2 regions of the Novosphingobium sp. HR1a genome follow, and region 1 is predicted to be linked to the other one. Evidence: predicted binding sites of a transcription regulator. Region 1 holds the regulator's gene; the other holds the start of a gene.
What was found. The regulator LexA, encoded in region 1, represses DNA repair genes until DNA is damaged. The targets are predictions, from matches to a motif close to GTTCCNCNCTTGTTCT.
Positions count from the first base shown of each region.

Region 2: HWN72_RS00995 (ribonucleoside-diphosphate reductase subunit alpha) is a predicted target of LexA. The motif match lies at 1,838-1,853, and genes of this name have one in related genera.

Region 1 covers NZ_JABXWS010000033.1:94,509-98,993, forward strand. The annotation lists gene gltX (glutamate--tRNA ligase) at 1-335, opposite strand, end outside; gene HWN72_RS06690 (ComEC/Rec2 family competence protein) at 366-2,615, shown strand; gene lexA (transcriptional repressor LexA) at 2,664-3,356, opposite strand; gene HWN72_RS06700 (molybdopterin molybdotransferase MoeA) at 3,457-4,485, opposite strand, start outside.
Region 2 covers NZ_JABXWS010000004.1:82,010-86,494, forward strand. The annotation lists gene nadB (L-aspartate oxidase) at 1-960, shown strand, start outside; gene HWN72_RS00990 (GlsB/YeaQ/YmgE family stress response membrane protein) at 1,096-1,338, opposite strand; gene HWN72_RS00995 (ribonucleoside-diphosphate reductase subunit alpha) at 2,059-4,017, shown strand.

The DNA of each region.
Region 1 (4,485 bases):
TAGCAGCGATAGGCGTGGCCGTTTTCCATCAGCTGCGCAGCGACTTCGGCATGACGGTCCGAGCGGGCGAACTGGAACACCGGCGCCTCGTCACCGTCGAGGCCCAGCCAGGACAAGCCGTCGAAGATCGCGTCGATCGCGGGTTCCGTCGAACGGGCGCGATCGGTATCCTCGATACGCAGCAGATACTTGCCGCCATGACGGCGCGCGAACAGCCAGTTGAACAGTGCCGTACGAGCGCCACCGATATGAAGGTAACCGGTCGGCGAAGGAGCAAAGCGCGTTACGACGGCCTTTTTGCCAGTCGCTTCGCCCGATGCACTACCGCTTGCCATCTACCCGACCTTCCTGTCCTATTGGCGGCAATGGGGACCCACGCCGCAACTTGTGAAATTCCGCCTCCGGAAAGCCCCGGAACCGCTGCATTGCAGCATGGGCCATGGACCGCCAAGGGCCTCTTGTCGAGGGTTTTGGCAGTCGTCGAGCGATTTCTTTCCGGGGCGGAATTCGAACGCGCACCATGGGTGACGGTGGCCTTCGCAACCGGCATAATTGCGTGGTTTTGGCTGCCTTCGGCACCTGCTTGGGCAGGCCTTTGCGGCGCTCTTGTTGCAATTTGTGCAATTTGTTATGCATCCTTTCCCTTGCGCGTGGTTTACCCGCATCTCGGTCGGGCGTTGTCGCTGTTGCCGCTGGTGGTGGTTGCCGGTTGCCTCGTCGTCTGGGCGCGTTCCGAACTGGTGGGACAACCCGCCATCGAGCGCCCGCTATCGGGAAATTTCAGCGCGCAGGTTCTGGCGATCGAATCGCAGCCGGCCTTGGGACGCGACAGGTTGCTGCTGGCCATGCGTGACCCCCTGAGCGGCTCCGGCCATGACGCTTCGCCCGGCAACGCGATCAAGGTCCGGCTCAACGTTCCCGGCAAGGGATCGACGACCGGGATCGCGGTGGGCGATCTGGTGGCTTTCCGGGCACGGTTGATGCCGCCGGCGCCGCCCATGCTGCCCGGCGCCTACAACTTTGCGCGCACGTCCTGGTTCACAGGCATCGCCGCGAGCGGTTCGGTCACAGGTGAGGTGAAGGTCGTCCGGAAAGGCAAGCGAAGCGAGTGGGGATTGCTGGATATCCGACAATCTTTGACGAACCATATTCGCGCCCGCATCGGGGACGAACGAGCGGGCATCGCCGCTGCATTCGTCACCGGCGATCGCGGCGGCATTACGGAGGCTGACGACCAGGCCATGCGCGACTCGGGGTTGGCGCATCTGCTCTCGATCAGCGGCCTGCATGTCAGCGCGATGGTCGGGGCGGTCTATCTACTGGTCATCCGGTTGCTGGCGCTGTTCCCGTGGGTGGCCCTGAGGGTGAGGCTGCCGGTCGTCGCGGCCGGTGCGGGGGCCGCTGCAGGCGTCGCTTACACTTTGCTTTCCGGGTCGGAAGTTCCGACCGTTCGGTCCTGCATCGGCTCCCTCCTGGTCCTGATCGCACTGGCTTTGGGGCGGGAGCCCTTGTCCCTGCGCATGCTTGCGGTGGCGGCGTTCTGCGTCCTGTTGCTCTGGCCGGAGGCGGTGATCGGGCCGAGCTTCCAACTGAGCTTCGGCGCGGTCCTGGCGCTGATCGCCGTCAGTACGGCCAAGCCCGTGCGGCACTTCCTTGGACCGCGCGACGAAGGGCTTGCCATGACCGGGCTTCGCCATCTTTCCCTCCTGCTGCTGACGGGCGTGGTCATCGACCTCGCGCTCATGCCGATCGGCCTGTATCATTTCCACCGCGCCGGAGTGTATGGAGCGCTGGCCAACGTGGCGGCAATTCCGCTGTCTACCTTTGTCGTGATGCCTTTGCTGGCTTGTGCATTGGTCCTCGATATCGCCGGGCTGGGCGGGCCGGTCTGGTGGCTCGCCGGAATCTCGATAGACCTGCTGGTCGGCCTGGCCCGCTGGTTCGCGTCGAGACCGGGCGCTGTGAACCTGCTTCCCGGTACAGACACCTGGGCATTCCTGCTTTTCGTCGCGGGAGGTCTGTGGATGGGCCTTTGGAGCGGCCGCATTCGCTGGGCCGGGCTACCGATCGCCTCGGTCGGTGTGTTCTTGCTGGCGACCGCACCGGCGGCGGACATGCTGGTGTCCGGAGATGGTCGCCATGTCGGGCTGGTCGAAGATGGCGGGAAACGGCTTTACCTGCTTCGAAACAGCGAAAGCGGCTACGCCCGGGACAATCTCATGGAATTCGCCGGGATCGAGGCAGACCCGGTCACGTTCGACAAGTTCCCGGGTGCCCGCTGCAACCGTGATTTCTGCGCCTTGCCGGTCAGACGCTCCGGCACCACGTGGCATGTGCTGGTTTCGCGGGGCCGCGATGCCGTCGCGGAACGGTCGCTCGCCGCTGCATGCGAACGCAGCGACATCGTCATATCGGATCGCTGGCTGCCGCGCAGTTGCAAGCCGCGCTGGTTCAAGGCCGATCGAGGATCGCTTGGGCAGACTGGCGGGCTGGCGGTATATCTGGGCAAGGCCCGTATCGATACGGTAGCCCAGACCCAAGGTGAACACGGCTGGTGGCGTCCCCGGCCTGTTCACCGTTACAGGAATGCTCCTGCGCCGCGCAAATCGCAGTAATTACCGGTTGCTGCTGCGCCAAGGCCTTCATGGCGCAGCGTGGCCGTGTCAGTTGTACCGTCGAAGCAGGCCGGCGAGCTTGCCTTGGACTTCCACTTCGTCCGCACCGTAAATCTGCGGTTCGTAAGCGGCATTTGCGGGATCCAACCGCACCATTCCCGCCTCGCGCCGAAGGTACTTGAGGGTGGCCTCTTCCCCGCGGATCAGGGCAACGACGATCTCGCCGTCGCGAGCGGCATTCGTGCGCTTCACGAGGGCGAAATCACCATCCAGAATGCCCGCCTCGATCATCGAGTCGCCGGAGACCTCGAGCGCGTAATGCTCGCCGGAGCCAAGCAGGGCGGCAGGGACAGGCAACATGGACTGTCCTTCGAGAGCCTCGATCGGCACACCTGCGGCAATACGCCCGTGCAGCGGGATCTCGATAACGTCGTTGGCGGCTTCGACGGAACGACGCGGCGTCTGCGGACGCGCCAATCCATCATTGCTGTTCGCTGCAGAAGGACGCAGGGCCTTGCTTCCCGTGTCATCGGCCTGGCGCAAGACTTCGAGCGCACGTGCACGGTTGGGAAGGCGGCGGATGAAGCCGCGTTCTTCCAGTGCGGAAATCAGTCGGTGAACACCGGACTTGGACTTGAGGTCGAGCGCCTCCTTCATCTCCTCGAAGCTGGGGGAGATGCCTGTCTCCTCAAGCCGGACCTGGATGAACCGGAGCAATTCGTGCTGCTTGCGCGTCAACATGTCGCTGCCTTCTCGTGACCTCCGAACCAGGCAAACCCTGATCGCGTTTGTTCTGGTAGTGAACATTGAGGGAACAATCAAGCAACCAATTGCCGATACTTCAGGCAATACCGCCGTTCTGGAGCAAGTATATCCGGACTTCTTCACCAGCCTGTGCCGGACCGGCCAGCGCCGACCGATCGACCAGCACGTTGCTTGCCGCCAGGGACGACAGGGCGCCGCTGTCCTGCAGCGGGCTTACCGTCACATTTTCTCCGTCCCACCAACCGCGCAGGAATTCCCGGCGACGGCCGCTTGGGTGCAGCGGCATGGCCAGCCGGGCTGTCAGCCGCATGGGCAAGGGGCGCGCAGCCCCCTGCATCGCGCGCAGGACGGGGAGCAGGAAATGGTAAGCGGTGACGTAGCTGGAGACCGGATTGCCCGGCAGGCCCAGCACGATCTGACGGCGTCCTGCCACGTCGCGGGTGGCGACTAGGATTGGTTTGCCGGGCTTGATCGCGACACGCCAGAAATCGATGCCCGCGCCCCAGCTTTCGAGTGCCGGACGAATGAGGTCGTGATCGCCGACCGAAGCGCCGCCGCTCGTTACGATGAGGTCGGCATCGGCGGATGCTTCGAAAGCGGAGGTTATTGCCTTGATCGTATCGGGCACCGGGCCGATCCGCCGCGCATCCACGCCCAGCGAACGCGCCATGGCCGTCAGCATCGCGCCGTTGCTGGCGGGAACCTGGTGCGGTGCACAGCGCTCCGGATCGGAGGCGAGTTCGTCGCCGCTGTCGATCACGGTCAGGCGCGGTGTGCGATGCACGGGAAGGTGCGTATGGCCGGCCGCGATCGCCAGCGCCATCTGCGCGGGCGCGATGTGCAGACCAGCGGGCAGGACTTCCACGCCCTGGGCAAAATCCATCCCGCAATGGCGGATGTGCTTGTGCGCCGGTGCGGGCGGCTCGCCCGAGAGTATAAGGTTCGCGCCCTCGCGTGTCAGGTCTTCCTGGATTATGACGGCCGCCGCGTCGGGCGGCAGCATCGCGCCCGTCGAAATTCGGACTGCCTCTCCTTGCGAGAGCGGGCCGACATAAGGATGCCCGGCGGCACTTTCACCGACGATCCTCCAGGGGCCGCGCATGTC
Region 2 (4,485 bases), on a different contig from region 1:
CCGCGAGGCGCCACCGGAGACGGCATCGCCATGGCCTGGCGCGCGGGCGCGCGCGTCTCCAACATGGAGATGATGCAGTTCCACCCGACCTGCCTCTACAACCTGGAGGTCAAGAACTTCCTCATCACCGAGGCGGTGCGCGGCGAGGGCGGGCACCTGATCAATCCGCGCACCGGCAAGCGATTCATGACCTTCTACGATCCTGAACGGCTGGAACTGGCCCCGCGCGACGTCGTGGCGCGCGCCATCGACTCCGAGATCAAGCGCTTCGGCCTGGACTACGTCCACCTCGACATCAGCCACCAGCCCGAAGACTTCGTGAAGGCGCACTTCCCGAACATCTACGAGAAGCTGATGGGCCTCGGCATCGACATGACGAAGGAGCCGATCCCGGTCGTGCCCGCACAGCACTATACCTGCGGCGGCATCCTCGTGGACCTCGACGGCCGCACCGACCTGCCGGGGCTCTATGCGGCCGGCGAGTGCACCGAGAGCGGGCTGCACGGGGCGAACCGCCTTGCGTCCAACTCGCTGCTCGAATGCTTCGTCTTCGGCGAGGCGGCGGCGGCGGACATTCTCGCGAAGTGGGACAGCTTCGAGGCGCCGCCGCAAGTGCGCGCCTGGGACGAAAGCCGCGTGACCGATTCCGACGAGGAAGTCGTCATCAAGCAGAACTGGACCGAGATCCGCCGCTTCATGTGGAACTATGTCGGCATCGTGCGGACCACCAAGCGGCTGGAGCGCGCCATGCACCGCATCCAGATGCTCAATGGCGAGACCGAGGAATACTACCGCCACTTCCGCGTCTCGACCGACCTGATCGAATTGCGCAACCTGCTGCAGAGTGCGGAACTGATCGTCGAATCCGCTCTCAAGCGACACGAGAGCCGGGGGCTGCACTACACGCTGGATTATCCGGCGGCGGATGCGCAGCCGCTGGATACCGTGCTGGTTCCGTAAAGAAGGAAGAAAGTTCCACCCCCGGCCCCTCCCGCAAGCGGGAGGGGAGCAAGGTAAGGTAATAGCCCTCCCGCTTGCGGGAGGGCCGGTAGGCTTGGCAGCTTGCTGCCTAGCCGGACGGGGTGGGCCGTACCTTTACCCGATATGCAGCACCCGCCCGAGGAAGATCAGCACGATCGCGCCGATCACCGAGGCAAGGCATCCGGCGCGGCTGAAATCGCCGCGCCCGCGGCTCGTCACCAGCCCCGCCAGCAGTGAGCCGCCGACGCCCAGCAGGATCGTCGCGATCCAGCCCATGGGCACTGCACCCGGATAGAAGAACCGGGCCAGCGCGCCAATGACGAGGCCGCTGATGATGGCGCCGATGATGTTGAACATGTACCGTATGACTCCCCTTCGCGCCGCAGCGCTTTCGCATTCACGCTGATAAGCGGCGAGGAGGCCAGTGGTTGCAGGTCCTCGACAAGCGACCGACGCATCTCGACGAAAGCCGATGGGCCTGCCGGGGAAAAGCGTCGCGCCGGGTCTTGACCGCCTCGGTTCGTCGCACGCCCGATTCGTCTCACCGGTGATTTATGTGGAAAAATTTAGGAGGTGAGGGCCGATTCAAAGGGTTGCGCTTCTGGAAGACAACGGAAATTCGGCGCGTCGCGGCAGGGCGATGACAGCCTCGTGACGAATGCGCGGATCGGTGCCGTTTGCAGCCCCCCTCTTGAACCTCTCGCTGGAAAGGGCACTATAGGTTGTGTCGCGCCGATCGAGAGGCCTCAATACCTAGGGATACAGCGCATAAGCCGAAAGGCCCGTGCGGAGCCCTTCAGGGAACTTGGGACCAGACTTCTCGAACCGGCGCGCCGGTGGTCTGGCAGGGAATGTCGTTCTCTTTTTGTGCTGGTTCTGATAGATGGGACGTTCTTGAGCGCCCTTCGACTCGGTGCCGGCCTGCTCGGCCGCCGAAAGCAGTTTGGATCGCCCCCGTGGCGGTTCGATGACAGGTTTTGACGATACATTGGGGGCGCACCAGTGGACTTCAGGAATGGAAGCGACGGACACGTGTCTGATTCGGATGTGAGCTACGCGGATCCCGCGCAAGTCGATATGGAGTCGCTCCTTGCCGGGCATGTCTCCGAAGCGGCGATGAAAAAGGAAGCCTCGGCCGTGGCCATGGACAAGACCGATACTTTGGCCGCCGATCTGGTGGTCGAGGCGCCGAAGACGAAGAAGAAGGCCGTCGATTCCAAGACGATCCACGATCGCCGCTTCACCATCGTCACCGATGCGTCGCGCGATGCGCTCCTGACCGACTTCGGCAAGGAAACGCTCGACGACCGCTACCTGCTTCCCGGCGAGAAGTATCAGGACCTCTTCGCCCGCGTGGCCGATGCCTATGCGGACGACCAGGAGCACGCACAGCGTCTCTACGACTACATCTCGCGCCTGTGGTTCATGCCCGCCACCCCCGTGCTGTCGAACGGCGGCACCGGGCGCGGGTTGCCGATCTCGTGCTACCTCAACTCGGTCGAGGACAGCCTTGAAGGCATCGTCGCCACCTGGAACGAGAACGTCTGGCTCGCCTCGCGCGGTGGCGGCATCGGCACTTACTGGGGCAACGTGCGCGGCATCGGCGAGCCGGTCGGCCTGAATGGCAAGACCAGCGGCATCATCCCCTTCGTGCGCGTGATGGATTCGCTGACCCTCGCGATTTCGCAGGGCTCGCTGCGCCGCGGTTCGGCCGCCTGCTACCTCGACGTCTCGCACCCCGAGATCGAGGAGTTCCTGGAGATCCGCAAGACCTCCGGCGACTTCAACCGCAAGGCGCTCAACCTGCACCACGGCGTGCTGCTGACCGACGAGTTCATGGAAGCCGTGCGCGACGGCACCGACTTCGCCCTGCGCAGCCCCAAGGACGGCTCGGTGCGCGGCAAGGTCCACGCCCGCTCGCTGTTCCAGAAGCTGGTCGAAGTGCGCCTTGCCACCGGCGAGCCCTACCTCGTGTTCTCCGACACCGTTAACCGCATGATGCCCAAGCATCACCGCGATCTCGGCCTCAAGGTCTCGACCTCGAACCTGTGCTCGGAAATCACTCTGCCCACCGGCCGTGACCACCTCGGTAACGACCGTACGGCGGTGTGCTGCCTTTCCTCGCTCAACATCGAGACTTGGGAAGAGTGGAAGGGTGACAAGCGCTTCATCGAGGACGTGCTGCGCTTCCTCGACAACGTCCTGCAGGACTACATCGACCGCGCGCCGGACGAAATGGCCCGCGCCCGCTACTCGGCGGAGCGCGAGCGTTCGGTCGGCATGGGCGTGATGGGCTTCCACTCGTACCTGCAGAAGAAGGGCATCGGCTTCGAAAGCGCGATGGCCAAGGCGCTGAACCTGCAGATGTTCCAGCACATCAACGCCAAGGCCAACGAAGCCTCGATGATGCTCGCCAAGGAGCGCGGACCGTGCCTCGACGCCGCCGACCAGGGCGTGATGGAGCGTTTCAGCTGCAAGATGGCGATCGCGCCGACCGCGTCGATCTCGATCATCTGCGGCGGCACCTCGGCCTGCATCGAGCCGATCCCGGCGAACATCTACACCCACAAGACGCTCTCGGGCAGCTTCGTGGTGAAGAACCCCTACCTGCAGAAGCTGCTGGCCTCGAAGTCCAAGGATTCCAACAACGTGTGGAATTCGATCCTCGAGCAGAACGGCTCGGTCCAGCACCTCGACTTCCTCTCGGCCGACGAGAAGGCGGTCTACAAGACCAGCTTCGAGATCGACCAGCGCTGGCTGCTCGAATTCGCGGCTGACCGTACGCCTTACATCGACCAGGCGCAGTCGCTGAACCTGTTCATCCCGGCCGACGTCGACAAGTGGGACCTGATGATGCTCCACTTCCAGGCATGGGAAAAGGGCATCAAGTCGCTCTACTACCTGCGCTCGAAGTCGGTGCAGCGCGCCGGTTTCGCGGGCGGCGTAGAAGCCGACAACACCAGCGAACTGCCCAAGTTCGAACTGGCTGCCAGCGGCGGCTCGACCGACTACGACGAGTGCCTGGCCTGCCAGTGAGCGGGGCCTGCCAGTAAGGCGCCAAGGCTTCACCGAGAGCGGCCTTCCGGGAAACCGGGAGGCCGTTTTCGTTTGTATGAGACGGGAGCTGGCCGGCCTTATGCCGCTCATGCCGCATGGGAAGCGTGGCGCCAGGCCTCGGGGCCTTCGACAAGCTCAGGCTGAGCGGAGTTGGAGGTCTGTTTTGGTTGGGGAACGGTCGATCGAAAATCAGATCGTCATCCCAGCGAAGGCTGGGACCGCTCTCGTCATGTCGCAACCTCTCGGCGAGGCCGGGATGAAGCTGGAAAGGGTCTGCTGAAAGGGTGCAACATGGTCATAACGGTCCCAGCCTTCGCTGGGATGACGATGGTGTTTGAATGACGGCAAAAGGGGGGAGGAGCGGACGTTGCGCTGGCCCACCCCGTCCCGGCTAGTTCGCTTCGCTCTCAAGCCTCCCGGCCCTCCCGCAAGCGGGAGGGCAAAGCG